DNA from 4 places in the Streptomyces sp. NPDC048278 genome. Region 3 is predicted to be linked to each of the others. Evidence: riboswitches for the same ligand, from Rfam matches in the RefSeq annotation. Region 3 holds a riboswitch; each other region holds the start of a gene.
What was found. Region 3 has a riboswitch for S-adenosylmethionine ahead of AB0D74_RS08225 (aminotransferase class V-fold PLP-dependent enzyme). Riboswitches for the same ligand answer to the same signal wherever they lie in the genome.
Positions count from the first base shown of each region.

Region 1: another riboswitch for S-adenosylmethionine. It lies ahead of AB0D74_RS42655 (putative leader peptide); the one in region 3 lies ahead of AB0D74_RS08225 (aminotransferase class V-fold PLP-dependent enzyme).
Region 2: another riboswitch for S-adenosylmethionine. It lies ahead of AB0D74_RS42100 (amino acid ABC transporter permease); the one in region 3 lies ahead of AB0D74_RS08225 (aminotransferase class V-fold PLP-dependent enzyme).
Region 4: another riboswitch for S-adenosylmethionine. It lies ahead of thrC (threonine synthase); the one in region 3 lies ahead of AB0D74_RS08225 (aminotransferase class V-fold PLP-dependent enzyme).

Region 1 is NZ_JBEZLP010000040.1:61,802-69,143, forward strand. It holds gene AB0D74_RS42630 (LLM class flavin-dependent oxidoreductase) at 1-100, opposite strand, end outside; gene AB0D74_RS42635 (ABC transporter ATP-binding protein) at 97-1,809, opposite strand; gene AB0D74_RS42640 (ABC transporter permease) at 1,806-2,732, opposite strand; gene AB0D74_RS42645 (ABC transporter permease) at 2,729-3,688, opposite strand; gene AB0D74_RS42650 (ABC transporter substrate-binding protein) at 3,692-5,317, opposite strand; gene AB0D74_RS42655 (putative leader peptide) at 5,538-5,654, opposite strand; SAM riboswitch class IV at 5,689-5,802, opposite strand; gene AB0D74_RS42660 (DUF427 domain-containing protein) at 6,280-7,095, shown strand; gene AB0D74_RS42665 (MerR family transcriptional regulator) at 7,165-7,342, opposite strand, start outside.
Region 2 is NZ_JBEZLP010000039.1:38,728-46,069, reverse strand. It holds gene AB0D74_RS42140 (MFS transporter) at 1-210, shown strand, start outside; gene ddaH (dimethylargininase) at 226-1,059, shown strand; gene AB0D74_RS42130 (hypothetical protein) at 1,186-2,100, shown strand; gene AB0D74_RS42125 (DUF2218 domain-containing protein) at 2,658-2,996, shown strand; gene AB0D74_RS42120 (hypothetical protein) at 2,998-3,813, opposite strand; gene AB0D74_RS42115 (hypothetical protein) at 3,932-4,189, opposite strand; gene AB0D74_RS42110 (hypothetical protein) at 4,350-4,481, shown strand; gene AB0D74_RS42105 (glutathione S-transferase C-terminal domain-containing protein) at 4,646-5,518, shown strand; SAM riboswitch class IV at 5,596-5,719, shown strand; gene AB0D74_RS42100 (amino acid ABC transporter permease) at 6,109-7,092, shown strand; gene AB0D74_RS42095 (amino acid ABC transporter ATP-binding protein) at 7,089-7,342, shown strand, end outside.
Region 3 is NZ_JBEZLP010000003.1:446,843-454,184, forward strand. It holds gene AB0D74_RS08205 (NYN domain-containing protein) at 155-1,498, opposite strand; gene AB0D74_RS08210 (hypothetical protein) at 1,538-1,777, opposite strand; gene AB0D74_RS08215 (rhomboid family intramembrane serine protease) at 1,931-2,725, shown strand; gene AB0D74_RS08220 (Lrp/AsnC ligand binding domain-containing protein) at 2,722-3,003, shown strand; gene AB0D74_RS08225 (aminotransferase class V-fold PLP-dependent enzyme) at 3,156-4,520, opposite strand; SAM riboswitch class IV at 4,686-4,802, opposite strand; gene trpD (anthranilate phosphoribosyltransferase) at 5,004-6,068, opposite strand; gene AB0D74_RS08235 (cytochrome bc complex cytochrome b subunit) at 6,202-7,342, opposite strand, start outside.
Region 4 is NZ_JBEZLP010000015.1:151,535-158,876, reverse strand. It holds gene AB0D74_RS26070 (extracellular solute-binding protein) at 1-406, shown strand, start outside; gene AB0D74_RS26065 (DUF3263 domain-containing protein) at 424-657, shown strand; gene otsB (trehalose-phosphatase) at 777-1,628, shown strand; gene AB0D74_RS26055 (trehalose-6-phosphate synthase) at 1,712-3,151, opposite strand; gene AB0D74_RS26050 (glucosyl-3-phosphoglycerate synthase) at 3,246-4,190, opposite strand; SAM riboswitch class I at 4,348-4,509, shown strand; gene thrC (threonine synthase) at 4,528-5,811, shown strand; gene AB0D74_RS26040 (ubiquitin-like small modifier protein 1) at 5,855-6,130, shown strand; gene AB0D74_RS26035 (cold-shock protein) at 6,599-6,805, shown strand; gene groL (chaperonin GroEL) at 7,129-7,342, shown strand, end outside.

The DNA of each region.
Region 1 (7,342 bases), on a different contig from region 3:
CGAACAGCCGGAGGGTCTCCTCCAGGCCCGGGTAGGGGTCGTCGTCCGCGAAATTGCCGGGCGTGAGAAAGGCCAGAGAGGTGAGGGCGGGAGTGCTCATGCTGATCCTTGACCGGTGGTGGCCGTCGTGGCGGGGGAGGGGACGCGGCTGCCGGGGATGGCCGCCAGCAGTGCGCGGGTGTACGCGTGGCGGGGCTCGGAGAACAGCTCCTCCGGCGGGCCCGTCTCGACGATCCGTCCCGCCCGCATGACGGCGACCTGGTGCGCGATCTGCCGTACGACGGCCAGGTCGTGCGAGATGAACAGGTACGCCACCCCGGTGTCCGCCTGCAACTCGGCGAGCAGGTCCAGGACCTGGGCCTGCACGGACACGTCGAGCGCGGAGACGGGTTCGTCGCACACCACGAGGTCGGGGGAGAGGGCGAGGGCGCGGGCGATGGCCACCCGCTGGCGCTGCCCGCCCGACAACTCGGCCGGGCGGCGCTCCAGCGTCCCGGCGGGCAGGGCGACACGGTCGAGGAGTTCCCGGGCACGGTCGAGCCGGGAGGCGCGGTCGCCGACCCTGAACGCCCGCAGCGGCTCGGTGATCACCTCGCCGACGGAGAAGCGCGGGTCGAGCGAGGCGTACGGGTTCTGGTAGACGAGCTGGGCGCGCCGGCGCAGCCGCCTGACCTCGGCGCCCTTGGCGGTGGTGACGTCGGTGCCGTCGAAGAGGACGCGTCCGGAGGTCGCCTCGGCCAGGCGCAGCACCAGCCGGGCGGTGGTGGACTTGCCCGAGCCCGACTCACCGACCAGGGCCAGGGTCTGCCCGCGTCGCAGGGTGAGGCTCACGTCGTCGACCGCGCGCAGGGTGCGGGCCTCGCCGCCTGCCCGCGGCAGCCGGAACTCCTTGACCAGGCTCCGCGCCTCGACCAGGGGAGGCCCCGTTTCGGCCGGATCGGCGGAGACCGGGGTACGGGGACGGGCCGTGGTCAGGCTCGGGGCGTCGGCCAGCAGCCGCCGGGTGTACTCGTGCTGCGGGTCGGCGAGGACGGCACGGGTCTCGCCCGCCTCGACGACCCTGCCCCGCTCCATGACCACCAGGCGCTGCGCCCGGTCGGCGGCCACCCCGAGGTCGTGGGTGACCAGCAGGATCGCGGTGCCCGACGCCTCGGTGAGGTGCTGGAGATGGTCGAGGATGACCCGCTGCACGGTGACGTCCAGCGCACTGGTCGGCTCGTCGGCGATGATGAGCCGGGGCTGCGCCGCGATCGCCACCGCGATCAGGGCGCGTTGCCGCATGCCGCCGGACAGCTCGTGCGGGTACTGCCGGGCCCGGACGGCCGCGTCGGGCAGCCCGGCCCGGTCGAGCACGGCGACCGCCTCGGCCGCCGCCCCGCGCCGGGTCGCCAGGCCGTGGATGCGCAGCACCTCGGCGACCTGTTCGCCGATCCGCTTCACCGGGTTGAGCGAGACCGTCGGATCCTGCGGGACCAGACCGATCCGCGCGCCGCGCACGGTGCGCAGCTCCGCCTCGGAGAGGGCGGCCAGGTCGTGCCGGCCGAAGCGCACCGTGCCGGCGTCGATGGTGCCGTTCGCCGCCAGCAGCCGGGTGACGGCGTGCGCGGTGGTGCTCTTGCCGGAGCCGGACTCGCCGACCACGGCGGTCACCTGTCCGGGCCATACGTCCAGGTCCACGCCGCGTACGGCCGACACCGTGCCGCCCCGGGTGCGGTACGACACGGACAGGCCGCGGATCTCCAGGAGTGGTGCCGTCACATCCTCACCGTTCTTCTCGGGAGCGTCGTTCTCGGGTGCGCCGTCGGTCATCGCTGTCGCCCCCATTCGCCGTCCAGCGCCCGCGCGACGCGGTTGGCGGCCAGCACGGTCGCGGCGATCGCCAGACCGGGCAGCGCGGTCAGCCACCAGGCGTTGGCCAGGTAGTTGCGGCCGTCGGAGATCAGCGTCCCCCACTCCGGGGCGGGCGGCGGCGCACCGTAGCCGAGGAAGCTCAGCGCCGACACGGCCAGGATCGAGGCACCGAAGTCGAGGGTGGCCAGCACGATCACCGGCCCCGCGGCATTGGGCAGCACGTGCCGGCCGAGCACCGAGTACCAGCGGACCCCGCAGGACCGGGACGCCTCCACGAACGCCGCCTGCCGCACCCGCAGCACCTCCGCCCGTGCCACCCGGGCGAACGAGGCGACGCCGGCGATGCCGACCGCGACGGCCACCTTCACCGTCCCGTACCCGAGCGCGGTGACCAGGGCCAGCGACAGGAACAGCGCGGGGATGGCGAGGAGGACGTCGACGAAGCGCATCAGCACGTCGTCCACCCAGCGGCCCACGAACCCGGCGACCGTGCCGAGCAGACCGCCGACCACGAACGCGACCAGGACCGCGATCAGCGTGGCCTTGAGGGAGAGCTGGGCGCCGTGGACCACCCGGGAGAAGACGTCGCGGCCCAGTTCGTCCGTGCCGAACCAGTGACTTCCGCTCGGGCCGCGGAAGTTCTGGGCGGGCACCCCCTGCAACGGGTCCTGCGAGGTGAACAGGTCCGGCCAGAAGGCGGCGAGCACCACCAGCACGAGGACGACGACGGACAGCAGCAGGCCGGGGCGGCGCAGCAGGAAGCGGAGCACCCTGCGGACGCCGGCGGGGCGGCCCGGTTCCGCAGGTGATCCCGGTGCCGCCACCGGCCGGGCGAAGCCGAGGGCGGCCTCGGCCCGGTCGTCGACAAGGCTCTGACTCATGCGAAGCTCGCCCTCCTGTCCGAGGCCACCACGATCCGCGGGTCCAGCAGCGGATAGACGAGGTCGACGAGGAGGTTCGTGGCCACGAAGATCAGCGCCCCGAACACCACCACCCCCTGGACCAGCGGGATGTCCTGCGTGGTCACCGCCGCCGCGGTCACCCGGCCCAGACCGTCACGGGAGAACACCGTCTCCACGACCACCGAACCGGCGATCAGCTGCCCGACCAGCAGGCCGACGACGGTCAGCGCGGGCAGCGAGGCATTGCGCAGCGCGTGCCGCAGATGCACCCGCCACCGGCCGGCCCCCTTGGCCCGCGCGGTCTCCACATAGGCCTGGTCGAGCGCGGTCAGCAGGCTCTTCGCCAGCACCTGGGCGACCTGCGCGCCGGTCGGCACCGCCAGCGTGAGCGCGGGCAGCACCAGCCCCTTCAGCCCGTCGTTGCCGAACGCCGGAAACCAGTGCAGCTTGAACGAGAACGCCTCGACGAGCAGCAGCCCCACCCAGAACGTCGGGACCGACACCCCCAACGGGGGCAGCGACAGCAGCAGTTGGCGCAGCCACCGGCGCGAGGTGTACGTCGCCGCCACCGCGAGCCCGCCGCCGAGGACCACCGCCAGCAGCAGCGCGGCACCGGTCAGCTGGAGCGTCTGCGGCAGCGCGTCGGCGAGCGTGGAGGTCACCGGGCGGCCGGTGGAGACCGCGTCGCCGAAGTCCCCGCGCACCGCCCGGCCCAGATACTCCGCGTACTGCACCAGCACCGGCTTGTCGAAGCCGTACTCGTGCCGCAGCCTGGCGAGTTGGGCCGGATCCGGCTGACCCGAGTCCATCCCGGCCCCGGCCATCGCGGACACCGGGTCACCGGGCAGGAAGTCCAGCACCAGGAACGACACCGTGTACGCCGCCCACAGCACGCCGACCGCCTGGGCCAGCCGTTTGATCACATACCGGCGCATGCGCTAGCCGATCCAGGTGTCGTGCAGCTGGACGCGGCTGCCGGAGTCGAATTCCAGGTCGTGCACCTTCTTCGCGACGCCCAGCTGGGTCTGGAGCTCCACCACCGGCACGTTGTACGCGTTCTGCACGATCAACTGCTGCGCCTGGGCGACCAGTTGCCTGCGCTTCGCGGTGTCCGTGGTGGCGGCCTGCGCGTTCAGCGCCGTGTCCAGCGAACTGGCCGGCAGGTGGTAGAAGTTGCCCAACTGCGAGGAGAACGAGCCGCGCAGGATGTCGGGGTCGGCGCGGGTCACGTTGCCCCACACCACGTCGAAGCCGCCGCCCTGGAGCGTGGTGGCGAACTGCGTGACCGGGAGCTGCTTGAGCACCACGTCGATCCCCACGGCCTTGAGCTGCTGCTGGACCAGCTCCAGCGCGGGCTGGTTGGTGGCCGCGTTGGGGAACCAGGTGATGGTGAGGCTGAGCTTCTTGCCGCCCTTGGCGCGGATGCCGTCGCTTCCGGCCTTCCAGCCTGCCTGATCCAGCAGGGACTTGGCCCTGGCCGCGTCGAAGGCGAGATCGGTGGAGAGGTCGGTGTAGTCGGGCGTGGTGTGCGCCAGCACGCTGGTGGCCGGCCGGGTGCCGGTGGGGAAGACGGTGTCGGCGATCTGCTTGCGGTCGACGGCGGCCAGGATCGCCTGGCGGACCTTCACGTCCTTGAGCAGGGGCCGCGCGTTGTTGAGCCCGAGGCCGAACACCACACCGGGGTTGGCCCGGCTCCGGAGGGCGACCTGGCCGCCCTTGAGCGCCGCCTCGTTGGCCTTGCCGACGCTGCTGATCACGTCCACCTGGCCGGACTGGAGACTGCCGGCCCGCACTCCGGCCTCCGGGACGACCTTGTACACCACCTTGTCCAGGTAGGCCTCGCCCTTCTTCGTCCACAGCGCGGAGCCCCAGTCGTACCCGGTGCGCCTGTCCAGGGTGATCGACTGGTTCTGCACGTACTGCTTCAGCACGAACGGCCCGGACCCGACCACCCCGTCGCTGCACTTCTGCTGCGGGCTCCGCTGCACGCTGGCCGAGGACTCGATGCCCAGCGAGTGGGTCGAAGTGGCCTGGAGGAACTGGGCGTTGGGCTGCTTGAAGGCCACCTTGACGGTGAGCGGGTCGACCACGGTGGTGCTCTTGACGCCGCTCAGGTAACCCTCGGCGAGGGTGCCCAGGGCGCCGAGCTTCGGCACCGCGTCGAAGTTGTCCTTGACCACCTGCGCGGTCAGCTTCGACCCGTCGCTGAAGGTCACCCCCGACCGCAGCCGGAACGTGAACGTCGTCGCGTCGGCGCTGATCTCCCAGCTCCTGGCGAGCCACGGCACGATCTTGCCGGTCTTCGGGTCCTGGTCGGTCAGCGAGTCCACGATCTGGCGCACCGAGTAGATGGTGTCGTTGCTGCCGACCTGCTGCGGATCCACGCAGCCGGAGTCGGAGCCGACCGCGAAGGTCAGGGTGCCGCCGGACTTCGCCTGGCCGCTTCCGCCGCCGGAGCTGTCGTCGCCCGAACCCGAACCGCACGCGGTGAGCAGGACGCTGGTGGTCAGGAGCGCGGCGAGGGGCGCCCATCGGGAGGGTCTGAAATCCGGAAGTGCTGTCACGGACGTGGTTCTCCTACTCGTGTCACCGAGGCACGACCGCGCACGGATGTGCAGGGGCGTGCGGGTGTGTGCGGCCCGGGCGGATCGACTCCGGCCAGGGAAGCGCTGCGCAGACAGGGAACGGGCATGCGGACGCCACCGGGAACCGGTGACGCGGGGGAAGGACGACGCGAAGGAGCCGGAGCCGGTGACGGACGTCAGCCGGCGGCGGCCGGGCGGGTCAGGCCCGACAGAGGCAGCTGGTCGAGCGCTTCAGATCGATGTGGCGCCGGCGCGAGAGCCTGGAGTACGCCGTGGCGTCGGCGGGGGAGGCGACAGGGTCGTGGCGGTGCCGCATACCTGTCCTCCCCTTCTCCGGCCCCGGTCACGGGGCCACGCGCTTGCGGGAGTCGTCGGCGACCCCGCCAGGCTTTCACCTGGAGCACCCCACCGCGCGGGAGGGTTGCCGGTCAGCGAGCCAGGGCTTGACGCTGACACTCAATGCCGTGGGTGATGCTACGGATCGGTTTCGGCGTACGTCAATGCCGCAACCCGACGCCCTCCTCGGGAGGCCGGGGCCGTCTCACGGGCCGGAACGGATGGTGGACGCTGCCGCCCCTTTCGCGCCTGCCTGCGCTCCCGCGCGTCCGTACCCGGAGCCCGCTCGGGAAGGGCCGCATGGTCGTCGACAGCACCGCCCCGGCAGGGGTGTTCGCCGCCCGCAGGGCCCTGGCCGCGCTCGGCGTGGCGCTGTGGCCGTCCCGCACGACACGCCCGGCGTCGGCCACGGCTGCGGTGCCCGCTCCGGCCTCGACCGGCAACCCGCCGAACCCTGGTCACCGGCCGGCCCGCGCATCGACCACCAGGGGGAACGTCCCATTCCTGAGCGCCGGTACGTGCGTTCGAACCCGTCTCGTGTGGGAGCGTGCCCGTGGGAACGCCGAGGACCACTTGCGCGTGAACCAGCCGAAGGAGAGCCGCCCATGAGCACGTTCCCCACCGCACAGGCCGTGCGGACCACTCCGGAGGGGCTCCTGTGGGAACCGAGCGAACGCTGGGTGCGGGGCCGCAAGGGTGACGTCACGGTCGTCGACAGCCGCCACCCCGTCCTCGTCTGGGAACCCGGTGTCCCCGTACCGCTGTACGCGTTCCCGCGCGCGGAGGTGCGCGAGGACCTCCTGCGTCCCGCGAAGAACCCGCCGACCGGCACCCACACCGGCTCGCGGATCTTCTACGACGTCGAGGTCGACGGCGAGCTGCTGGCGAACGCGGCCTGGACCTTCCCGGCCGCCGACCTGGCCGACCACATCGCCTTCGAGTGGTTCCGGCGTGTCGGACGGGGCCTGGACCACTGGTACGAGGAGGAGGAAGAGATCTTCGTCCACCCCCGTGACCCGCACAAGCGGGTGGACGCCGTCCCCAGCAGCCGGCACCTCGTGGTCGAGATCGACGGCACGGTCGTCGCGGACACCCGCCGCCCGGTCCTGCTCTTCGAGACCGGCCTGCCCACCCGCTACTACGTCCCGCGCGAGGACGTCCGCCTCGACCTGCTCGAAGCCACCGACCACCACACCGGCTGCCCGTACAAGGGCACCGCCGAGTACTGGTCGTGGCGCGGCGAGGCCGACGTTCCGCCCGACGTCGTCTGGAGCTACCCGGACCCGCTGCCCGCGGTCGGCGCCGTCCGGGGGCTCTTCGCCTTCTACAACGAGGCCGTCGACATCACCCTCGACGGCGAACGGGTGGCGCGCCCCGTCACCCACTTCACCAAGGCACTCACGGAACAGCAGCGCGCCTGACGGCCGACGCCGCGATATCGACCGCGGGCGTGGACGTCCGGTGCCGGACCCGCGTCCGACGACGCGTTGTCACGGCCGGCCGAAGGTGCGCAGGGCCAGTGCCTCGCGCAGTCGGGTCAGCCGGTCGATCTCGGCGCCGAGGGCCGCGAGCCTGCGGGCGATCACCCCGGAGCCGGGCCGGTCGCCGTCGGGTTGCCCGCATCGACCTGGCGGGACCTCGTCGAGCTGGGCGAGCCGGTCGGCGATG
Region 2 (7,342 bases), on a different contig from region 3:
CCCTCCCACCTGCTCGGCCGGGTCCGGGCGAGCGCGTCGACCGTCAACTACGGGGCGATCCCCGTCGGCGCCCTGCTCGGCGGCTGGCTGGGCGGCGCCGTGGGCAGCAGACCCACCATCTGGATCATGTCCGGCGTGCTGCTGTCCGCCGCCCTCGTCCTGCTCGCGAGCCCTCTTCGCACCCTCCGCAACCTTCCCCGGATGCCGTAAGGACTGATGACCGTCATGGAACCGAGCACCCAGCGCTCCGCCCGCACCCGGCACTACCTGATGTGCCGTCCGACCCACTTCGAGGTGACGTACTCGATCAACCCCTGGATGGACCCCGGCAAGCCGGTGGACACCGAACTCGCCGTCACCCAGTGGGAACAGCTTCTCGCCCTGCACCGGCGGCTCGGCCACCACGTCGAGCTCATCGACCCGCTGCCCGGCTACCCCGACATGGTGTACGCGGCCAACGGCGCCACGGTGGTGGACGGCAGGGTCCTCGGGGCCAGGTTCCGCGACGTGGAGCGGGCGGCCGAGGGACCGGCCTACCTGCAGTGGTTCCGCGAGCGCGGATACCTGGTGCACGACCCGGTCCACGTCAACGAGGGCGAGGGCGACTTCCTGCTCGCCGGCGACCGGCTGCTGGCCGGCACGGGTTTCCGCAGCGCCCCCGAGAGCCACGCGGAGGCCGAGGAGTTCCTCGGCCGCCCGGTCGTCGGCCTGGAGCTGGTCGACCCGCGCTTCTACCACCTCGACACGGCCCTGACCGTCCTCGACCACGACGAGATCATGTACTACCCGGGCGCCTTCGCCCCGCACAGCCTGGCCGTCCTGCGCCGCCTGTACCCGGACGCGATCCAGGTCGACGAGGCCGACGCCGAGCACTTCGGCCTCAACGCGGTCAGCGACGGCCGCCACGTCGTCCTGCCCGAGTCGGCCGCCGGGGTGGCGCGGCGCCTGAGGGAACGCGGCTTCGAACCCGTCGGCCTCGACCTGTCCGAACTGCTCAAGGGCGGCGGCAGCGTGAAGTGCTGCACGCTGGAGATCCGTGACCGCCCCGCGCTCGGCTGACATGCGGCGGACACCCGGGTACCGGACAGGTGGCGGGATCGAGCGTCCATCCGCTGTAGATCGCTCCCCGGTTTCATCGAACGATGAGGGTCTCCGACGGGGGAGCCCGGAGAGGAACGACCAGGCATGACTACCGAGGAGTTCACGCACCCTCCTACCGAGGAGGAGGCACGGGCCGCCTTCGTGTCCCGGGCGGCCGGGGCGGCGGCGGACGCCGGGGTACTGATCGACCGGGCCGCGGCCCTGCTGCCGCCCGCCGTCACCGGGGACCGGGCCCGGACCGGCTGCGGCGAGGAGGACCTCGACATCCTGTTGGCCGCGCTGGCGGGGCAGCTGGCCGGCCGGTCCCGCCTCGGCACGGTCCCCCCGCAGGCCACCGTGTGGGGGCTCGACCTGGACACCGGCGTCCTGCGCCGGGTCCCCGCCGAGCGGCTGGCCGTGCCGGCCGACCCGGCCGGAACCCCCGCGGTGGGAGTGGCGGCGGGCCTCACCTGGGTAGGCGCCCTGGAGGCCGGCATGGCCGCGCACTGCGAGGCGCTGCTGGCCCGGCGCCTCGCGGAGCCCGGCACCCGGGTGCACCGCCTGTGCGCCGCGGGCCTGTGCGACGGCCGGTGCACCGCCAACGACTGCGCCAGGACCGCCACAGGCGTCTCGCGTCCCCTCTACGCGACGGGCGAACCCGTCGCCCACGACCTGTCCGGGCTGCTCTCCCTGCCCGGCTGCGCGATCCGGCTGGACCCCCGCCCGGACACGGTCGTCGCGACCGGTGCCACCCGCGCCGAGGCCCTGCGCCGTGCCGCCGCGCGTGCCCTGGCCGCCGCCGCGGGCCGCGGCCCGCGCCCGCTGCCCGCGATCGGCCCGGACCGGGAACTCCCGCCGCCCGGAGCCGGACCGTCCGCCCCCGTGCACTGGTCCCGGCCTCTCGACGCCCTGCGCGCCCAGGGCCGAACCCCGGTCGCGGTACTCCTGGACCAGGACCCCCGCGTCAACGAGGTACTTCCCTACCTGGTCCACGTCGTGCTGCTCGACGGCCCTCGATGACGCCACCGCCGTGCGCTCCGGCCGGTGGCGCCCGTCCGCCGGCCGGTCACGGGCCGATTGCGCCGGCCCGGTAGGTGAGGCCGAACAGACCTCCCGGGCCACCGGCGAACAGCGCTCGCCCGTCCGGAGCCCGGACGCGGCATCGCAGGGGGGGTGTCCGTGCGCATCTTGGTGAGTACCTCGCCGGTGAGGGCCTCCCAGATGCGTACGGTCCCGTCGCTGCCGACGGTGGCGAGCCGTGGGCCGCCGAACGCCATTGCGATGACAGGGCCTTCGGGACCGCCGAGGGTCCGCCGGACGGTACCCGTGGTCATGTCCCGCAGGTGCACGGCCCCTTGCGGAGCCGGCTGTCGTGGCATGCCTCCCGCCGTCAGGTCCCGGAGCCGTACCGCTCCCTGGCCCGCAAGGGCGGCGAGCGTGGTGCCGTCGGCGTCGAAGGACAGTCCCACACACCCGGCATGCAAAGGTTGCGGCCCCGGGTACGGCGCCGGACCCCCCGCCCCGACGTAGCGTGAGCCCGTCGCCCTACGCCCGCCCCGCACCACCGGGAGTCCCAGATGGCCCGCTCCGAAGCCCGCGTCCCCACCGACCGGCCCGCCCGCTACGCCAAGCAGCTCGCCTCGCACCTGGGCCGCCGCTCGCAGACCAGCTGGGACGAGGACAGCGGCACCGGCGGCATCGTCTTCCAGAACGGCACCGGCACCCTCACCGCGACCGAGGGCGCCCTGCTGCTCACCGTGGAGACGGACCCCGAGAACCTCGATGTCCTGGAGGGTGTCGTCGGCCGGCACCTGGTCCGCTTCGGCACCCGCGACGAACTCGTCGTCGCCTGGCACCGCGACAACGGGGAACCGGGCACCACCCAGCGCAACTCCGGGGAGCCGGAACCCCACTGACCTAGTCGAACTGACTCGGCAGCGGTGCCGGGGTCTTGCCGGACAGCACGTCCTTGAGGCGCTTGGCGCCGTTCTGCACGGCCAGCGCGGTGCTGTCGTGGTCGACGCCCGAGAGGCCGCCGTTGGTGACCGCGGCCCCGGAGGCGCCGACGCGGAACGCCACGACGTCCAGGGTGGTCGTGGCGGGCTGCCCGTTCGAGGTGCCCTGGACGGTGACCGTGAGCGCCGCCAGCGCGTCGCCCGCCTTGGGCGGCTCCTTGTACTCGACGACCTGCACGGTCCGCTTGCCGCCGTCCGAGCCGGTGGCCGAGAACTGGTTGCACTCCGTGGGGAGCTTCTTCAGCCATGTGAGGGTGGCGTCCATGCCGGCCTGGCCGTAGTCGCCCACCTGGTAGAGCAGCCGGGAGTCCTGCGAGACGAAGCCGCGCAGCCCGGAGGCGCCGGTGGCCCGGCCCAGCAGGGTGTCGGAGTACAGGCTGTCCAGCAGCCGCTGGCAGTCGGCCGCGTCGGACTTGGCGTTGAGGAAGTCGGCGACGTCGACCTTCCCGACCAGCATCTGGTTGCGCCAGGTGGCCGCGTCGTTGGCCGGCTGCCAGTCGTCCTCGATGTCGGCCGACGTGATCAGCGCGGCCTGCGCCCCGGGGCCGGTGAGGGCGGGGGTGCGCGACGGGGACGGAGAGCGTTCGGCGGCGGGGGAGACGGCCGCGGCCTCGGGGGAGCCGCTGCCGTCCGAACAGGCCACCGCCGTGGCGAGCAGGGTCCCCGCCGCCAGGGCCGTGGCGAGCACACGCGCGGGTCGGGACGGACGACGGGTCATCGCGACTGCCTCCTCGGGAACGCGGTACGTCGCCGGACGGACGACACCGGTACGTCCCTCCACGCCACCACCGGCCACGGGCGCCGACCACCCGCACGTGCCATTCGGGTGAGCGGCGTCATGCCCCGGCCGCCGAGACCCGCACCCGCCGGCTGCCGCAGCGCGGGCACACCGCGTCCGAGAGCGGCGACGGCACGGCACGGCCGGCCTCGTCGACGTACTCCAGGGTGGTCTGCAGCTCCGGATCGGCGACCGGGTCGGTGAAGAACACCGCCTGGAAGGCGGCCTCCCAGCCGTGGCCGCACCGCCCGCAGCGGAACGCGAAGGTCTCGGGCACGGCACCCGGCACCGGCCCGGGACCCGGGGGCTCGGTCATCGGCTCCGACTCCTGTCGCTCGGCCTCCGCCACCAGCGCACCGCCCCTGCGGGCCGACGGCAAGTCGGGGCCGGGTGTCCCAGGCGTGGACGCCCCCTTGACGCCGGGCGGGGGCCGATCGACACTCCAGGTGGGAATCCTAGTGAAAAGGTAGGGAACGATGGGTCGCCTGCGCACGCTCACCGGCAGACAGCGCCGCGAGAGCCCCGCACCCTGGACGGCCCCCCTGCTTACCTCCCGCCGGCACATCGACCTGCTGCGGATGTGCGGCGCGACCGGCCGCAGAGGCTGAGCGCCCGGTCCCGGCCGCACGCGGCGGGCCCCCACCCGCCGGGAGCCACCACGGCTCACCCAGAGCTCACCGAGCAACGGCTCACCCAGAGCTCACCGAGAACCCACCGACGAACGCTTCCGCCGCGCGTACGTCCGCGCGCCCGCCCGCCCCCGGGGAGACGCATGTCCATCACTCCACTCGCCGCCCTGCCGTCCGTCCGCACCGCCCCCGGCTTCCGGGGCCGCATCGGCCGCGACGCGCGCAGCGGCCACTACGCCGTGCCGCGCCGCTACCGGCTGCACCTCTCCACGGCCTGTCCCGACGGCCTCCGCATCGCCGTCGGCCACAGCCTGCTCGCCCTGGACGACTGTTGTCCGGTCACCTACCTGCCCGCCGTCCCGGACTGTCCCGACGGCAGCCACGCGGTGCTGCGCCCGCTGTACGAGGCCAGCGCGCACCGCTACTCGGGACCGGCCCTCGCACCGGTGTTCAGCGACGGCTGGTCCGGCCGGATCGTCAGCACGCACAGCCGGGACATCCTGCGCGACCTGGACCAGCACTTCGGCGACGGGGTCGCCCGGCTCTACCCGTGCGGCGCCGAGGCCGAGATCGAGGCCGTCGAGCGGCTGTGCGCCGAGGACGTCGAACAGGCCGCGCAGCGTGCCGGGCGCGAGGGCGGCGACCCGGAGGCGCTGGAGGTGCTGCTCGCCGCCCTGGACGAGCTGGAGCGCCGGCTGACCGGGGTGGAGTTCCTGGTCGGCGGAGAACTCACCGCCGCGGACATCGAGTTGTGGGTGACCCTCGTGCAACTCGACACCGTGCACCGCAACCACCTGGACGCCGCCGCCGTGCACGCCATCGCCGGCCATCCGGTGCTGTGGGCCTACGCCCGGCGGCTGGCGGCCCGTCCGGCCTTCGGCGCGCACCTCGACCTCGACGGCATCGCCCGCCGCCACCACGGCCGTTGCCAGGGCCTGGAGGCCGCCGGCGCGGCTGTCCAGATCCTGGACTGGGCAGGCCACGCGGCGGACGCTCCGCGCGGTCGGCGCAGGTGAGAGCGGTCTGAACCGTTTCGCCCATCGGACAGGCGTTGACATTCGTTCGGGCAACTGCGTTACTTACGGACCAGAACGGTCATGAGCGTCAGCATCAAGCCCTGGCTAGCTGACCGGCAACCCTCGCACCGCGGTGGGGTGCCCCAGGTGACGACCGGACCGACGACGTTTCGGCAAGCGACGATTCGGTAAGCGCGAGTGCCCCTCGGGGCCGGCACGACAGTGACAGGTGACGGACATGTACGCAGCTTCCAGGACGGCCCAGCGCCGTGCCGAGGGCTGCGTACGCCCGTACCCGAGCCCGCTCGTCGCCGACCGCGCCGTCGACCTGCTCCGTGTCAACAGCGCCCTGTGTAGCGCGTGTACCGCACCGGGCTGTGCCCGCTGTCGGGTCTGACCAGGCCTTTCCGCCGGTTTCCCGCAGCTCCGCACCCCAGCGTCCCCGTCGAAACACCGGCCGCCCGGTGTGCCGCCGTCCGCCCCGCCCCGTGCCCCGCGCGCCCCCGCGCACCGTTCCGTGCCCGCACACGGCCCGGTGCGCGGCCCCCGCCGTGGGAACACGTGGGTGTCCGACTCCGCCGGAGCCCGCCATGAGTGAACCCCCAGGCGCCACGATCGCCGCCCCCGACGCGCCGACCGCCGCCGACGAACCATCAAGGCCCTTGACAGCGCAGCGAGTTCAGCCGCTGCGCAAACCGGGCCGGTGGATCGCCACCGCCGTCGTCCTGGTTCTGGTCGCCCAGTTCGTACACGGACTGGTGACCAACCCCTTCTACCAGTGGGACCGTTGGGGCTACTGGTTCCTGCGCCCGGCCATCCTCGACGGACTGGTCATCACCCTCGAAGTCACCGCCTACAGCGCGGTGCTGGGCCTGCTCGGCGGTGTCCTGCTCGCCCTGGCCCGGCTCTCCAAGAGCCCCGTGCTGCGCGCGGTCAGCTGGACCTACGTCTGGGCGTTGCGCTCCATACCGCTCATCGTGGTCCTGCTCTTCCTCTACAACTTCAGCGCCCTGTACAGGACGCTGAGCATCGGCGTCCCCTTCGGGCCCGCCTTCTTCTCCTTCGACGAGTCGAAGCTCGCCACCGACATGGCGATCGCCGTCATCGGCCTCAGCCTCAACGAGGCCGCCTACGCGGCCGAAGTGGTCCGCGGCGGCATCCTCTCCGTGGACCAGGGCCAGCACGAGGCCGCCGCCGCGCTCGGCCTGCCCAAGGGCTACCAGTTCCGGAAGATCGTGTTCCCGCAGGCGCTCAGGTCGATCACCCCGAACTACGTCAACCAGCTGATCGGCCTGATCAAGAGCACCTCACTGGTCTTCTACGTCTCGCTGCTCGACCTGTTCGGCACCGCCCAGAGCATGGGCTCCACCTACCCGGGCGACATCGTGCCGCTGCTGCTGGTGGTCACCGTCTGGTACCTGATCCTCACCAGCATCGTCTCCGTGATCCAGTTCTACGTCGAGCGGTACTACGCCCGGGGCGCCACCCGCTCCCTGCCGCCGACCCCCTTGCAGAAACTGCGGGCCGGCGTCGCCGACCTGCGCGCCCGCATCCGCCGGGAGGCCGCCGTATGAGCACCACCGACACCCTGGAAACGGCCCCCGCCGCCCTGGAGATCCACGACGTCCACAAGTGGTACGGCACCCACCGCGTCCTCGACGGCGTCGACCTGACCGTGCGGCCCGGCGAGGTCACCGTGATCATCGGCCCGTCCGGCTCCGGAAAGTCCACCCTGCTCCGGGTCATCAACCACCTGGAGAAGCCCGAGATCGGCTACGTCAGCATCAACGACGAGCTGATCGGCGTGAAGCGGCAGGGCGACCG
Region 3 (7,342 bases):
TAGTGACCTCGCCGTGATCAGTTCAAACCCAACAGCGAAAAATCTGGTCACGCAACGCACTCTTTGCACATAACTCACGAGCGGTAATGCTCGATTGACGCTACGTTGCGTGACGCTTCGGTCAATTCGGGCATTGCATATGCGGGTTGAACGTTCAGGACAGTCGCTTCAGAAGCATCGCAGAAGCGACCGGACGGGCACCCGCCTTCGCGACCCCGTCGGCGACCTCGCGGTCGGTCGAGGCGACGATCACCGGGCGGCCCGGCGGCTCGGCACGCACCAGCTGGCGGATCAACTCGTCCGCGGTGACGCCCGGCTTGGAGAAGAGGACCCGGACCCCGCGCGGCGGGGCGAGCAGCACCGGCGCGGCCAGCTCGGCGCCGTCGAAGACACAGGTGACCTCGGCGCCGGTCTGGGCGGCGAGCGTGGAGAGCTGACCGAGCAGCCGCAGCCGCTGCTTCTCCAGCGGCATCTGCGGATAGCCGGTCTTGGTCACGTTGTAGCCGTCGACGACCAGATGCGCCTGGGGCAGCGCGAGCAGCTGGTTGAGGATGGCCGGGTCGTGCTCGGACAGTGCGCGCGCCGCGATGTCCTTCGGGGTCATTCGTCCCGGTTCGACCGCGTCCACGGTCTCGGCGGGCCGTACCGACACCGGTGGCAGGGCCAGCTCCCGGCGCAGCCCCTGGGCCGCGTCGAGGACGGTGTCGAGCAGCAGCCGCAGCCGCATGTCCTCGACGCTGCGCCCCTCGCGGGCGGCCCGGCGGCTGGCCTCCAGGGCCGCCTCGACCTCGCCGAGGCGGGCCTTGAGCCGACGGCTCTCGCTCTCCGCGGCGGACACCAGGGACTGCCCCTCGGCCCGCCCCGTCTCCATCTCGCCCTGCAGCTTGCGCAGCGCGGCCTCGCCCCGCTTGACGTCGCTCAGCGCGGCCCGCAGCTTGCGGTGAAGCGATTCCGCTTCCTTCTTCGCCGCGTCCAGCTCGGTGCGCAGCCGCTCCGTCTCGGACCGGGTCTGCTCCCGGGCCCGGTCCAGCTCCTCGCGCAGCCGCTCCAGTTCGGCCCGGCTCTCCTCGTCGGCCCGCTCGGCGTCGGCCCGCTGGGCCTCCTCGCCGGCCGCCGCCACGAGCTTCACCCAGCCCGTGGGGCGCAGTACATAGGCCGCGGCCGCCACGTCGAGCGGGTCCGCGGCCGGGGGCGGGGAGCCGGAGTCCAGGGCACCGGCCAGTTCCGGATGGGCCTCTCTCAGCTTCTCCCCGATCCGCTGCCGGAAGAGGGTGTCCGTCTCCAGCGCGGCGGCCATCGCGTTCCCCGCGAACTTGGCCCGGCGATTCGGGGCGAAGCGGGCGTACTGCCGCAGCTGTGCGGGCAGTTCGGCGACGGTCAGACCGCCGAAACCGTCGGACACGATCTGTACGACACGCCGTCGCACGCCGTCGGGCAACGGACGGTCAAGCACCTCGGCGGTGCCGTCGCCCGGCCCCCCGCCTGTGGTCTCCACCATCCGTCACACCCCATCGCCTGTGCGGGGCCGCTCCCGGTCTCAGGAGTCGGCGCCCGGCCTGTCCACGAGTTCCACCTGGTCCACCGCGTTGCACCAGCGGCAGCGCACCGACTCGATGGTCTCACTGACCACCTCGCGCTCCTCGACCTTCGGCTCACCGGCCAGGTCGAGGTGGACGTACTCGACCACCTTCGACGAGCGGGTCACGTCGAAGCGGGTGAGGTTGCCGCAGAGGGTGCAGCGCCACCGCGTCGTGGCGGTCGGCAGGGGAACCGTCATCGTGGCTTGTTCGCTTCCTTCTAGTGTCCGTGACGCGCCGTCCCGACGCGTGTGGCTCGTAACCCTACGGCCTGGCGGGTACTCGACGCCGCCCTGTCCGCGGCGGCGAGGCGATCTGCACCACTGCGTCCCGTTACGCCATGCTCTATGTCCATGATCGGCAACTGGAACACGACGGCGGCCCGGACCCTGCGAAGTCTGCGGGGCACGTCCGCGCCCATGACGTACACCCTGATCGCCGTGTGCTGCCTGATCTTCGTGCTCGGCCCCGCCTCCGGCTTCAACCCGTCCTACGGCACCGGGGAGGCCCTCGCGACCGCCCAGCGGGCGTACTTCCGGCACTGGGGGGTGGTGCCCGCCGACCTGTTCGACGGTCCGGTGCGGGAGGCGCTCACCCCGGCCACGGCGCTCTTCATCCACGGCAGCTGGGTGCACCTCCTCGGCAACATGCTCTTCCTCTTCGTCTTCGGGGCGATGACCGAGGAACGGATGGGCCGCGTGGAGTTCACTCTCTTCTACATCTGCTGCGGCTACCTCGCGCTGCTCGGCTACGCGGTCGCCAACGCCACGTCCCCGCAGTCGCTGGTGGGCGCGTCCGGGGCGATCTCGGCGGTCCTCGGAGCATTCCTGTACCTGTTCCCCAACGCCCGCGTGACCAGTCTCCTCCCCTTCCTCTTCTTCCTCCCGCTCCGGTTCCCGGCCTGGGTGGTCCTCCCGTTCTGGGCGGCCCTGCAGTGGCTGGCCCTGGGCCAGGCCCCCTCCGGCCCCGGCGTCGCCTACCTCGCGCACCTGGTCGGCTTCGGGCTCGGGTTCGGCTACGCGTGGGTGCGGTACAGGAAAAAGAAGGGCGCGAAGCGCGGCCTTGGAAGGGTGGTGGTGGGCGACGGGCGGGCGACTAAAGTGAAGGTCGCCCCAGCTCCGGCACCCGAGGGAGAGAACCAGCCGTGATCACCGCGATCGTCCTCATCAAGACCAGCGTGGACCGGATCCCCGAGATCGCGGAACGGATCGCCGCGCTGGAGAGTGTCAGCGAGGTCTTCTCCGTCACCGGCACGTACGACCTGATCGCCATGGTCCGGGTGAAGCAGCACGAGGACCTGGCCGAGGTCATCCCCGGCTCCATCAGCAAGATCCCGGGCGTGGAGGCCACGGACACGCACGTCGCGTTCCGCACGTACTCCCAGCACGACCTGGAAGCGGCGTTCGCGATCGGCCTGGACAGCTAGAAAGCGCCGCCCGCTGAAGCGCCCCGCCAGGGGCGCGGGGAACTGCGCGACCAGCCACGACGGACCCGCGGGGGGCCACGGCGCTTCGTGCCCGGCCGCAGGCCGGTGGGGGCTGAGCGCGCAGTTCCCCGCGCCCCCAAAAAACAGGTGGGTCAGCTCACCGCCGGGACGCAGCGGCCGTCCTCCGTGCGGTAGGACCACTTGGCGCCGTCGGTCACCAGTTCCCGTACCGCCGTCACGAAGCGCTCCACGTGCTCGTCCGGCGTCCCCGCTCCGAAGCTCACGCGGATCGCGTTGAGGGACTTCTCGCCCGGTGCCGCCTCCGGCGCCCCGCACTCGCCCTGGGTCTGCGGGTCGGAGCCCAGCAGGGTCCTGACCAGCGGGTGGGCGCAGAAGAGGCCGTCGCGGACGCCGATGCCGTACTCGGCGGAGAGGGCGGCGGCGAAGTGGGAGCTGTTCCAGCCCTCCACCACGAAGCTGATCACGCCGACGCGGGGGGCGTCGTCGCCGAAGAGGGAGAGGACCCGGACCTCCGGCACCTCGGCAAGCCCCGCCCGCACCGCATCGATGAGCTGCCGCTCGCGGGCGACCAGCGTGTCGAAACCGGCCTCGGTGAGCGCCTTGCAGGCGGAGGCGATGGAGTAGGCGCCGATCACGTTGGGCGAGCCCGCCTCGTGCCGGGCCGCGCTCTCGTGCCACTCCACGGCCACTCCCCCGTCCTCGCGCCGGGTGACCTTGCGGCTGGCGCCGCCGCCCGCGAGGTACGGCTCGGCGGCCTGCAGCCAGTCGGCGCGGCCGGCGAGGACGCCGGAGCCGAAGGGGGCGTACAGCTTGTGTCCGGAGAAGGCGACCCAGTCGACGTCCAGGTCCTGGACGGAGACGGGGTGGTGCGGGGCCAGCTGGGCGGCGTCCAGGACGATCCGGGCGCCGTGCGCGTGGGCGGCTGCCGCGAGTTCCCGTACCGGCCACAGCTCGCCGGTGACGTTGGACGCGCCGGTGACGCAGACCAGGGCCGGGCCGTAGGGGTCACGGTCGGCGAGGGCGCGCTCCAGGGTCTCGACGGCCTGCCGCGGGGTGCGGGGTGCGTTGAGGTAGGTGACGCGGGCGTCCTGCCACGGCAGCAGGGAGGCGTGGTGCTCGGTCTCGAAGACGAAGACCTGGCAGTCGGCGGGGAGGGCGCGGGCCAGGAGGTTCAGGGAGTCCGTGGTGGAGCGGGTGAAGACGAGCTGGTCGTCGGGGCGGCAGTCGAGGAACTCGGCGACGGTCCGGCGGGCGTTCTCGAAGAGGTCCGTGGAGAGCTGGGAGAGGTAGCCGGCGCCGCGGTGGACGCTGCCGTAGTAGGGCGCGTACGCGGCCACGTCGTCCCAGACCCGCTGGAGGGCGGGGGCGCTGGCCGCGTAGTCGAGGGCGGCGTAGGCGACCTCGCCGCCGGTGACGAGCGGGACGGTGACATCCCGGCCCAGAACGGGCAGGGGTGCACAAACGGACTGGGCGGCGGCAGCGGTGGAGACGGACATGGCGGAACTCCTGTGAGAGGCAAGGGGTATCACCGCGCGAACCGGTACGGCTCAAGCACGGGGAAGGGTGAAAGGGGTGTGCGGAGGCGGGGCTCGGCGCCCTATCGCATTCGCTTGCTCACAGAAGGCTCCCTCGACGACCAGGACCCCTGGTGTTTCGTGAGGGGTCCGCGCTTGCCGTAGACCTCGCTGCCTACGACCTGGTCTTCACCCGGGGCACCCCGCCACGGACGGAGGGTTGCCGGACAGTCGGCCGGGGCCTCATGACTGTCACTCATGACCTGGAAAGAAACGTATGGGAAGTGATCGCCGCCGCGCAACTTCTGTCCGGATGACGGGACGGGGGCCTGGCCGGCCGGGCACCGCCGACAACACCGTGTCGGGTTGCGCGCCGTTGCGTCGGAACAAGAGGCACCGGCGGTCAGCCGCGACGGCGGGGCCCGGCGGGGCCTGACCGCGCCTCCGCCCCGTCGGCCGTGCCGCCTACTTGTTCGTCGCGGCTGCCCAGCGCTCGAGCACCCGCTTCGCGGCACCCGAGTCGATCGACTCGGCCGCCCTGCCCATGCCGGCCCGGAGCTGCTCGGCCAGTGCCCCGGTGCCCGGATCCAGGGCCACCAGCGCCGCCGCCGAGTTCAGCAGCACCGCGTCCCGTACCGGGCCCTGCTCGCCGTCCAGGAGCCTGCGGGCGACCTCCGCGTTGTACGACGGGTCGCCGCCCCGCAGCGCCTCCACGGGGACCAGGTCGAGGCCGGCGTCACGGGGGTCGAAGGTCTCCTCCGTGACCTTGCCGTCGCGGACGATCCAGACGCGGGACGTGGCCGTCGTCGTCAGCTCGTCGAGGCCGTCGTCGCCGCGGAAGACGAGGGAGGAGTGGCCGCGCTCGGCGAAGACGCCCGCGACGACGGGGGCCATGCGGGGGTCGGCGACGCCGACGGCCTGGGCGCGGACCCGTGCCGGGTTGGTCAGCGGGCCGAGGATGTTGAAGACCGTGCGGATGCCCAGCTGGCCGCGCGCGGCGCCCGCGTAGCGCAGCGCCGGGTGGAACTTGACGGCGAAGCAGAAGGTGATGCCGGCCTCCTCGGCGACCTCGGCGACCCGCTGCGGGGTCAGGTCGAGGTTGACGCCGAGCTTCTCCAGGACGTCGGAGGCCCCGGACGCGGAGGAGGCCGCGCGGTTGCCGTGCTTGACGACCTTCGCCCCGGTGCCGGCCACCACGAGCGCCGACATCGTGGAGATGTTCACCGTCTTCGCGCCGTCGCCGCCGGTGCCGACGATGTCGACCGTGCGGCCCGGTACCTCGATGACGTTGGCGTGCTCGTACATCGTGCGGACGAGCCCGTTGATCTCCTCGACGGTCTCGCCCTTGGCCCGCAGGGCGACGACGAAGCCCGCGATCTGGGCGTCGGTGGCCTGCCCGCGCATGATCTGGTCCATCGCCCAGGACGTCGCGTCGGCGCTCTGGTCCTGGCCGTACAGCAGCGCGTTCAGTACCTCGGGCCAGGAACGGCCCGCCGCGGTGTCGCCTCCAGCGGGGGTCACAGCGCTCATACGGCCGCTCCTGATCGTCGTACGCCACATATCCGGTTTCCAGACCTACCCTATCCAGCTCCGGGCACGGCGAAGGGCCCCCGTCCGATGTACGGACGGGGGCCCTTCGGCTGTGGCGTGGCGACGCGGTCGATCAGTGGTGGCCGTGGCCGCTCGTGATCTCCTTGTACTCCTCGACGGTCGGCTTCGGGATCTGGTTGTCCTCGCCGTAGTAGGCGCTGCTCAGCTTGGCGCGGAGCTTCTCGGCGCCCTTGACCTTGCGCTCGACACCGTTCTCGTCGACCGCCGGGCCGACCTGGGCCGGCTCGTACTGGTGGTGCGCCGTGAGGGTGTGCAGCTGCTCCTGCGAGAGCGGCTCGTGGACCTCGATGAACTCACCGTGCGGCAGCCGCTTGATGATGCCGGTCTCGCGGCCGTGCAGCACCTTGTCGCGGTCACGCCGCTGGAGGCCCATGCAGATCCGCTTGGTGGCGATGAACGCGATCACCGGTCCGGCGAAGAAGAAGATCCGGACGAACCAGGTCACGTCGTTGATCGACAGGTGGAAGTGGGTGGCGATGAGGTCGTTGCCACCACCGATCAGGCCGATCATGTACACCGTCACCCAGGCGACACCGAAGGCGGTGCGGGTCGGGGCGTTGCGCGGGCGGTCCAGGATGTGGTGCTCGCTCTTGTCGCCGGTGACCCAGGACTCGATGAACGGGTAGAGCGCGATCGCGCCCAGCACCAGACCGAACAGGACCAGCGGGATGAAGACGCCCAGGACCAGGGTGTGGCCCCAGAAGTTGATCTCCCAGCCGGGCATGTACCGGATCAGACCCTCGGCGAAGCCCATGTACCAGTCGGGCTGGGCGCCGGTGGACACCTGGTCCGGGCGGTAGGGGCCCATGGCCCAGATCGGGTTGATCTGGGTGGTCGCCGCGATGGCCGCGATGACACCGAAGACCAGGAAGAAGAAGCCTCCGGCCTTGGCCATGTAGACCGGCAGCAGCGGCATGCCGACGACGTTCTTCTCGGTCTTTCCGGGACCCGCGAACTGCGTGTGCTTGTGGTAGAAGACCAGGATCAGGTGGCCCACCATCAGGCCGAGCATGATGCCCGGCAGCAGCAGGATGTGGATCGAGTAGAACCGCGCCACGAAGTCGTGGCCGGGGAACTCGCCGCCGAAGAGGAAGTACGAGATGTACGTGCCGACGATCGGCATCGACAGGATGGCGCCCTCGGTGAAGCGGACACCGGTGCCGGAGAGCAGGTCGTCCGGGAGCGAGTAACCG
Region 4 (7,342 bases), on a different contig from region 3:
CCAGAGCACCACCACCGCGTCCATGGGCGTCGCCGACTGGATGGCCGCGTTCAAGCAGAACGGCCACGCCGAGCAGGTCGGCGACTTCCTGGACTACGTGTACAGCGAGAAGAACGTCCTCGCCTTCTCCCGCGAGTACGGCCTGCTGCCCGTCACCACCTCCGCGTCCCAGACGATGACCGACTCCACCCGGGCCGAGGACAAGCAGCTGCGCCCCTTCCTGGAGCAGCTGCCCACCTCGCAGCTCTACCCCGCGGGCAAGACCTCCTGGGCCGCGATCAGCGCCGACATCAAGAAGCAGATCGGTACGGCGGTGAGCCCGGCCGGCAACCCGACCGGCGTCCTCACCCGCATCCAGGCCGAGGCGGCGACGGCGGACAGCCGTACGGCGGCGGCGACCGGCTGAGCGCTACCGTTCTCGCCATGGACCGGCATGAACTGGGCGAGCGCGAGCGGGCCGTCCTCGCCCTCGAACGCCGGGGCTTCCCGAGCCCCGGCGCGAAGGAACGCGCGATACGCGAGGAGCTGGACCTGGCGCCGGTGCGCTATTACCAGCTCCTGAACGCCCTGCTCGATGACGAGCGGGCGTTGGCCCATGATCCGGTGACGGTGAACAGGCTGCGGCGCGTGCGGGACGCGCGGCGGGAGGAGCGGTGACCTGATCCGCGGGCCGGTGGGGGCTGGTCGCGCAGTTCCTCCCCCAGCCTTCGGCCGGGGGGACCCCCAGCGCCCCTTACGGGGCGCTGTACGGGGCGTTGCTCGGATAGTGTCGGCTCATGGGAACCCACATCACGGAACCCCTCCCGACGCCGCGGACCCAGGCCGGTCGCGACGGCCTCGCCGCTCTCCTCGCTCAGCCCGGCACCGCGCTCGTCGGACTCGACTTCGACGGGACGCTCGCGCCGATCGTCGCCGACCCCGAGCAGGCGCGGGCCCACCCGGACGCCGTACCGGTGCTGGCCGCGCTCGCCCCGAAGGTGGCCGCCGTCGCCGTGGTCACCGGGCGCCCGGCCGAGGTGGCCGTCCGCTACGGCGGCTTCGCGGGCGTGCCCGGCCTGGAACACCTCGTCGTCCTCGGCCACTACGGCGCCGAACGCTGGGACGCGGCCACCGGCGAGCTCACCGCACCGCCCCCGCACCCCGGCATCGCCGCCGTCCGCGCCGAACTCCCCGCCCTCCTCGACCGCGCCGGGGCCGCGCACGGCACCTGGATCGAGGAGAAGGGCCGGGCGATCGCGGTCCACACCCGCCGCGCCCCCGACCCCCAGGCCACCTTCGAAACCCTCCGCGCCCCCCTCACCGACCTCGCCACCGACCACGCCCTGATCGTCGAACCGGGCCGCCTGGTCCTGGAACTCCGCCCCCCGGGCATGGACAAGGGCGTGGCCCTGCGCGCATACGCACGGCACCTCAACGCCGGCGCGATCCTCTACGCCGGCGACGACCTCGGCGACATCCCCGCCTTCGCCGCCGTCGAGAAACTCCGCGAGGAGGGCGTCCCCGGCCTGCTCGTATGCAGCGGCAGCGAGGAGGTCACCGAACTGGCCGACCGCTCCGACCTGGTGGTGGAAGGCCCGGAAGGGGTAGTACGCCTCCTGAGAAGCCTGGCAGCTTTGAGCGCCCCGTAACTTCTAGCGCCCCTTGACTGAAGCGCCCCGTAAGGGGCGCGGGGAACTGCGCGACCAGCCCCCACCGGCCCGCGGATTCGGCTCTACCCGCCCAACGCCTCCAGCTGCTCGAGGAACCAGGCCGCCGGCGGCAACCCCGTAGCCGCGGCGGCCAGCCGCTTGCAGCGCTCCGCCCGCTCCTCCACCGGCATGGCCAGCGCCAGCGCCAGCGCCTCCGCCGTCCCCCCGATGTCGTACGGGTTCACCACGACCGCGTCCTCGCCCAGCTCCTCGTACGCCCCCGCCTCCCGCGACAGCACCAGCACGCACCCCTCGTCCGACACCACGGGAATCTCCTTGGCGACCAGGTTCATCCCGTCCCGGATGGGGTTGACGAGTGCCACGTCGGCCAGCCGGTACGCCGCGAGGGAGCGGGCGAAGTCGTCCTTGACGTGCAGTACCACCGGCGTCCAACCCGCCGTCCCGTACGCCGAGTTGATGTCGTCCGCGACCCGCTGCACCTCGGCGGTGTAGTCGCGGTACACCGCGAGGTCCTGCCGCGACGGGTACGCGAACGCGACGTGCACCACCCGCTCCCGCCACTCGGGACGGTCGTCGAGCAGCTGCCGGTAGGCCAGCAGTCCCCGCACGATGTTCTTCGACAGCTCCGTGCGGTCGACGCGGACGATCGTCTTCCGCCCCTCGCCGCCGATCTCCTCCCGCAGCGCGGCCATCCGCTCGCCGACGTCCGGTTCGTGCGACCGCTTCCGCAGGAAGTCCGCGTCGGCGCCCAGCCCGTGCACCCCGATCCTGGTCCCGCCGGACGCCGGGTCGGCGGCCGGGATCCCCGGGCCCAGCACCGCGTGGCAGCAGTCGACGAACGCGTCCGCCCACCGCCGCGTCAGGAACGCGGCGTGGTCGGCGCCCAGGATCCCGCTGAGCAGCTCGGCGGCGATGTCGTCGGGGAGCAGCCGGAAGTAGTCCGGCGGCGCCCAGGGCGTGTGGGAGAAGTGGCCGATCCGCAGGTCGGGGCGGAGCCGGCGGAGCATCCGCGGGGCCAGTGCCAGGTGGTAGTCCTGGATGACCACCACCGCACCCTCGGCCGCCTCCTGCGCCAGCGCCTCGGCGAACGCGCGGTTGTAGGCCTGGTACGACGCCCACCGGCGGCGGAACTCCGCGTCGAAGACCGGTTCCAGCGGGGTCTGGTAGAGCATGTGGTGGACGAACCAGAGCGCCGAGTTCGCGATGCCGTTGTACGCGTCGGCGAAGACGTCCGCGTCGATGTCGAGCATCCGGACCTGCTGCCCGCCGGTGTCCCCGGCCGGCAGCCGGCCGCCCTCGGCCCGCCGTACCGCCTCGCGGTCGCCGTCGCCCAGCGCCGCGCACACCCATACGGCGTCGGCGTCGGGCCCGATGGCCGAGAGCCCTGAGACCAGCCCGCCGCCGCCCCGTTTGGCGTGCAGCGAACCGTCTTCGCGCAGGTCGTACGAGACCGGGCCGCGGTTCGAGGCGACCAGCACCTCGGCACCGCCGGTGGAAGCCATGGGGGAAGCCATACGCGTCAACCTAGCCCGGCCCGGAAACGCTCAAACGTACGGCCGCGCCCGACGCGCCGCCGTATACGGCCGTACGGCGAACTCACGCCACTTTGCGTTCCGCGTACTCCGCGATCTCCGCCATCGGCGGCCGTTCCTCCGTGTCCACGGAGTACGTGCGCGGTTCGAAGCCGTCCTCGCCCCGTTCGAACTGGGTGAGGGAGGGGCGGATCAGGTGGCCGCGCGCCAGCCGCAGCTGGGCCGTGCGGTAGATCGCGGCGGACATCCGGCCGAGGGCCTGGCCGTCCTGGTGGCGGTGCTTGCGGACGCCGACGTCGACCTGGGCCAGCGCGTCGAGCCCGACCAGGTGCAGGGCGTCGACCAGCATGCCCAGCTCCACGCCGTAGCCGACCGGGAAGGGGAGCTGTTCGAGGAGCGAGCGGCGGGCCGCGTACTCGCCGCCGAGCGGCTGGACGAAACCGGCCAGCTGCGGCCAGTGCATGTTCAGCAGCGGGCGGGCCATCAGCTCGGTGACCCGGCCGCCCTGTCCGGCGGCGCCGCCGAGCGGGCGGTCGTACATCGCCTTGACCAGGTCCACGTCCGGGTCGGTGAGGAGCGGGCCGACGATGCCGGTGACGAAGTCGGAGGAGAAGTCGCGCAGGTCGGCGTCGATGAAGCAGACGACGTCACCCGACGTGACGAGGAGCGAGCGCCAGAGGACCTCGCCCTTGCCGGGGACGGCGGGGATGCGGGGCAGGATCGCGTCGCGGTGCACGACGCGGGCGCCGGCCGCCGCGGCGACGGCCGCCGTGCGGTCGGTGGAGCCGGAGTCGACGACGACGATCTCGTCGACGAGCGGCACCTGCTGCATGAGGTCGTGGCGGATGACCGCGACGATGTCGCCGACGGTCTCCTCCTCGTTGAGCGCGGGCAGCACCACGCTGACCGTCTGCCCGGAGGACCGTTTGGCGGCCATGACCCGGTGCAGCGGGCGATCGGTTACGGACCAGGAGCGGGTGGCCAGCCAGCGCTCGACTTCTTCCAGCACGGTCAGCGGCTCCTCACTGTCACGGCCACACGACGACGTGTGATCCATCTCGCGGTTCGGACGACTCTCTCAACTGTCCTGGCCTTCGGTTACAGTCTTGAACAACGCCGATGACCATCGCATGTCCTGGGGTCACCCGGCGTTGACAACCACATACCGCTCATCCAGAGGGGCAGAGGGAAACGGCCCGTTGAAGCCCCGGCAACCCTCCAGTCGGTTCTCGTAGATCGCCGATCAGTGTCGATCGTTCGCGAGGCTCCCGGCTAGGGAAGGTGCCAAATCCGTCTCACGGCGAGATGCGTCGTGAGGAAGATGAGGAGAAAGGGCCTCGCCTCACATGGCTGTGCAGACTGTTGCAAGCACCACGGATTCCACCGTAGACCTCGGCCCCGCCGCTGCCCTGAGCTGCCGCGAGTGCGGTCACCGGGTGCCGCTCGGCCCGGTCTTCGCCTGCGAGGAGTGTTTCGGCCCGCTGGAGATCGCGTACGACTTCTCGGCCTACGACACCGAGGAACTCCGCAAGACGATCGAAGCGGGTCCCGCGAACATCTGGCGCTACGCGCCGCTGCTGCCCGTCCCCGCGGACGTGGCGACCAAGCCGAACATCAACCCCGGCTGGACCAAGCTGGTCCAGGCCGACAACCTGGCCCGCGAGCTCGGGGTGACCGGCGGGCTGTACGTGAAGGACGACTCGGGCAACCCGACGCACTCCTTCAAGGACCGCGTCGTCGCCCAGGCCGTCGAGGCCGCCCGCGCCTTCGGCTACACCACCCTCTCCTGCTCCTCCACCGGCAACCTGGCCGGCGCGGTCGGTGCCGCCGCCGCCCGGGCCGGCTTCCGTTCCTGCGTCTTCATCCCGCACGACCTGGAGCAGGGCAAGGTCGTCATGGCCGCGATCTACGGCGGCGAGCTCGTCGGCATCGAGGGCAACTACGACGACGTGAACCGTTTCTGCTCCGAGCTGATCGGCGACCCGGCCGGCGAGGGCTGGGGCTTCGTCAACGTCAACCTGCGGCCGTACTACGCGGAGGGCTCCAAGACCCTGGCGTACGAGATCTGCGAGCAGCTCGGCTGGCAGATCCCGGACCAGCTGGTCATCCCGATCGCCTCCGGCTCGCAGCTCACGAAGATCGACAAGGGGCTGCAGGAGCTGATCAAGCTCGGTCTCGTCGAGGACAAGCCGTACAAGATCTTCGGTGCCCAGGCCGAGGGGTGCTCGCCGGTGTCGGTGGCCTACAAGGAGGGCCACGACGTGGTCCGCCCGCAGAAGCCGAACACCATCGCCAAGTCGCTGGCCATCGGCAACCCGGCGGACGGGCCGTACGTCCTCGACATCGCGCGGCGCACCGGCGGTGCGGTGGAGGACGTCACCGACGAGCAGGTCGTCGACGCCATCAAGCTGCTCGCGCGGACCGAGGGAATCTTCGCGGAAACAGCCGGCGGAGTGACGGTTGGAGTCACCAAAAAGCTCATTGAGAATGGGCTGATTGATCCGGCAAAGTCGGTCGTTGTACTCAACACCGGTGATGGACTGAAGACGCTGGACGCGGTGGCGGGGACTGGACTCACCGCGACCATTCGCCCGAATCTGGAGTCTTTCCGCGAAGCCGGGCTCGCCTGAGTCCCCCGAGAAATAGGGCGTTGCCCAGACCGGAGGTAAAAACGTGAGCGTCACCGTTCGCATCCCCACCATCCTGCGCACCTACACCGGTGGTCAGGCCGAAGTCGCCGCCGAAGGGGCCACCCTCGGCGAGGTCATCTCGGACCTGGAGAAGAAGCACACCGGGATCTCCGCGCGCGTTCTCGACGACCAGGGAAAGCTGCGCCGGTTCGTCAACGTGTACGTCAACGACGACGACGTCCGCTTCGAGCAGGGCCTGGAGACCGCCACCCCGGACGGCGCCGGCGTCTCCATCATCCCGGCCGTCGCCGGCGGTTGACCTGCCGACCTGCTTGACAGGCTGATCGAATGACCGAACATTACCTTCGGTAACGCCGATCACCGACTGTTCATCTGATTGCCCCCTCCGTGAGAGAAGCGGAGGGGGCAATTCTGTGTGGTTGAGCGCGGTAGAGTTGGGGAACACGGTCCCGATCTCCAGGTCGGGAGCCCCGTATTCGATACCGCGAGCCCGGCAAGAAGTAGCCAAAGTGCGCGGGTTATATGCGGCTTTTGTGGCCTTTACGGGGCCCGACTTGCCCTGAATTCGGCCGAATTCTTGCTACATTCCGGACCCCTTCCGTCCAGAATTCTCGTCCGATTGACCTGTTGCAGACGGCAGTTGGACAGATACATTCAGCCGCGGTCGACGCGTTCCGGCGCACGCCCCCAACCAATGGGGGGTGAGGTCTGACCCGGATCCGCGAAGTGTGGATCTGTGCAAGGGCCAGTAATAGGGGAGTTAGGCATGGCTCAGGGCACCGTCAAGTGGTTCAACGCGGAGAAGGGGTACGGCTTCATCGCGGTCGACGGTGGTGCGGATGTTTTCGTCCACTACAGCGCGATTCAGATGGACGGCTACCGCACCCTGGAGGAAGGTCAGCGAGTCGATTTCGAGATCTCGCAGGGCCAGAAGGGGCCGCAGGCGGACATGGTCCGGCTGGCGACCAGCTGAAGCACGCGCCGACTGACAGCGACGTTCTTCTGTACTTGTCCGAAGGGCTCGTGCCTCCCGGGGCACGGGCCCTTCGGCATGCCCGGGCGTGCCCCGCGCGAGCCGGACTCCGGGCGCCCGATCCCCGGGAGGCGCTTGCACTCGGCATGGGCGAGTGCTAATCATTGGCGTTAGCACTCTGAAGGTGAGAGTGACAACGAAGGACCGGGTCGGTGAGGCCCGCAGGCCGGGTGGGGCAAGAAACCCACGGGTCGGCGAGCCGTCCGTCGCGGGCGCGGGCGCGGTCCGAAGACTCACCCCCAGTCCTGGAGGGACCACTTCACATGGCCAAGATCATCGCGTTCGACGAGGAGGCGCGGCGCGGCCTTGAGCGCGGTATGAACCAGCTCGCCGACGCCGTCAAGGTCACCCTCGGCCCCAAGGGCCGCAACGTCGTCCTTGAGAAGAAGTGGGGCGCCCCCACGATCACCAACGATGGTGTGTCCATCGCCAAGGAGATCGAGCTGGAGGACCCGTACGAGAAGATCGGCGCCGAGC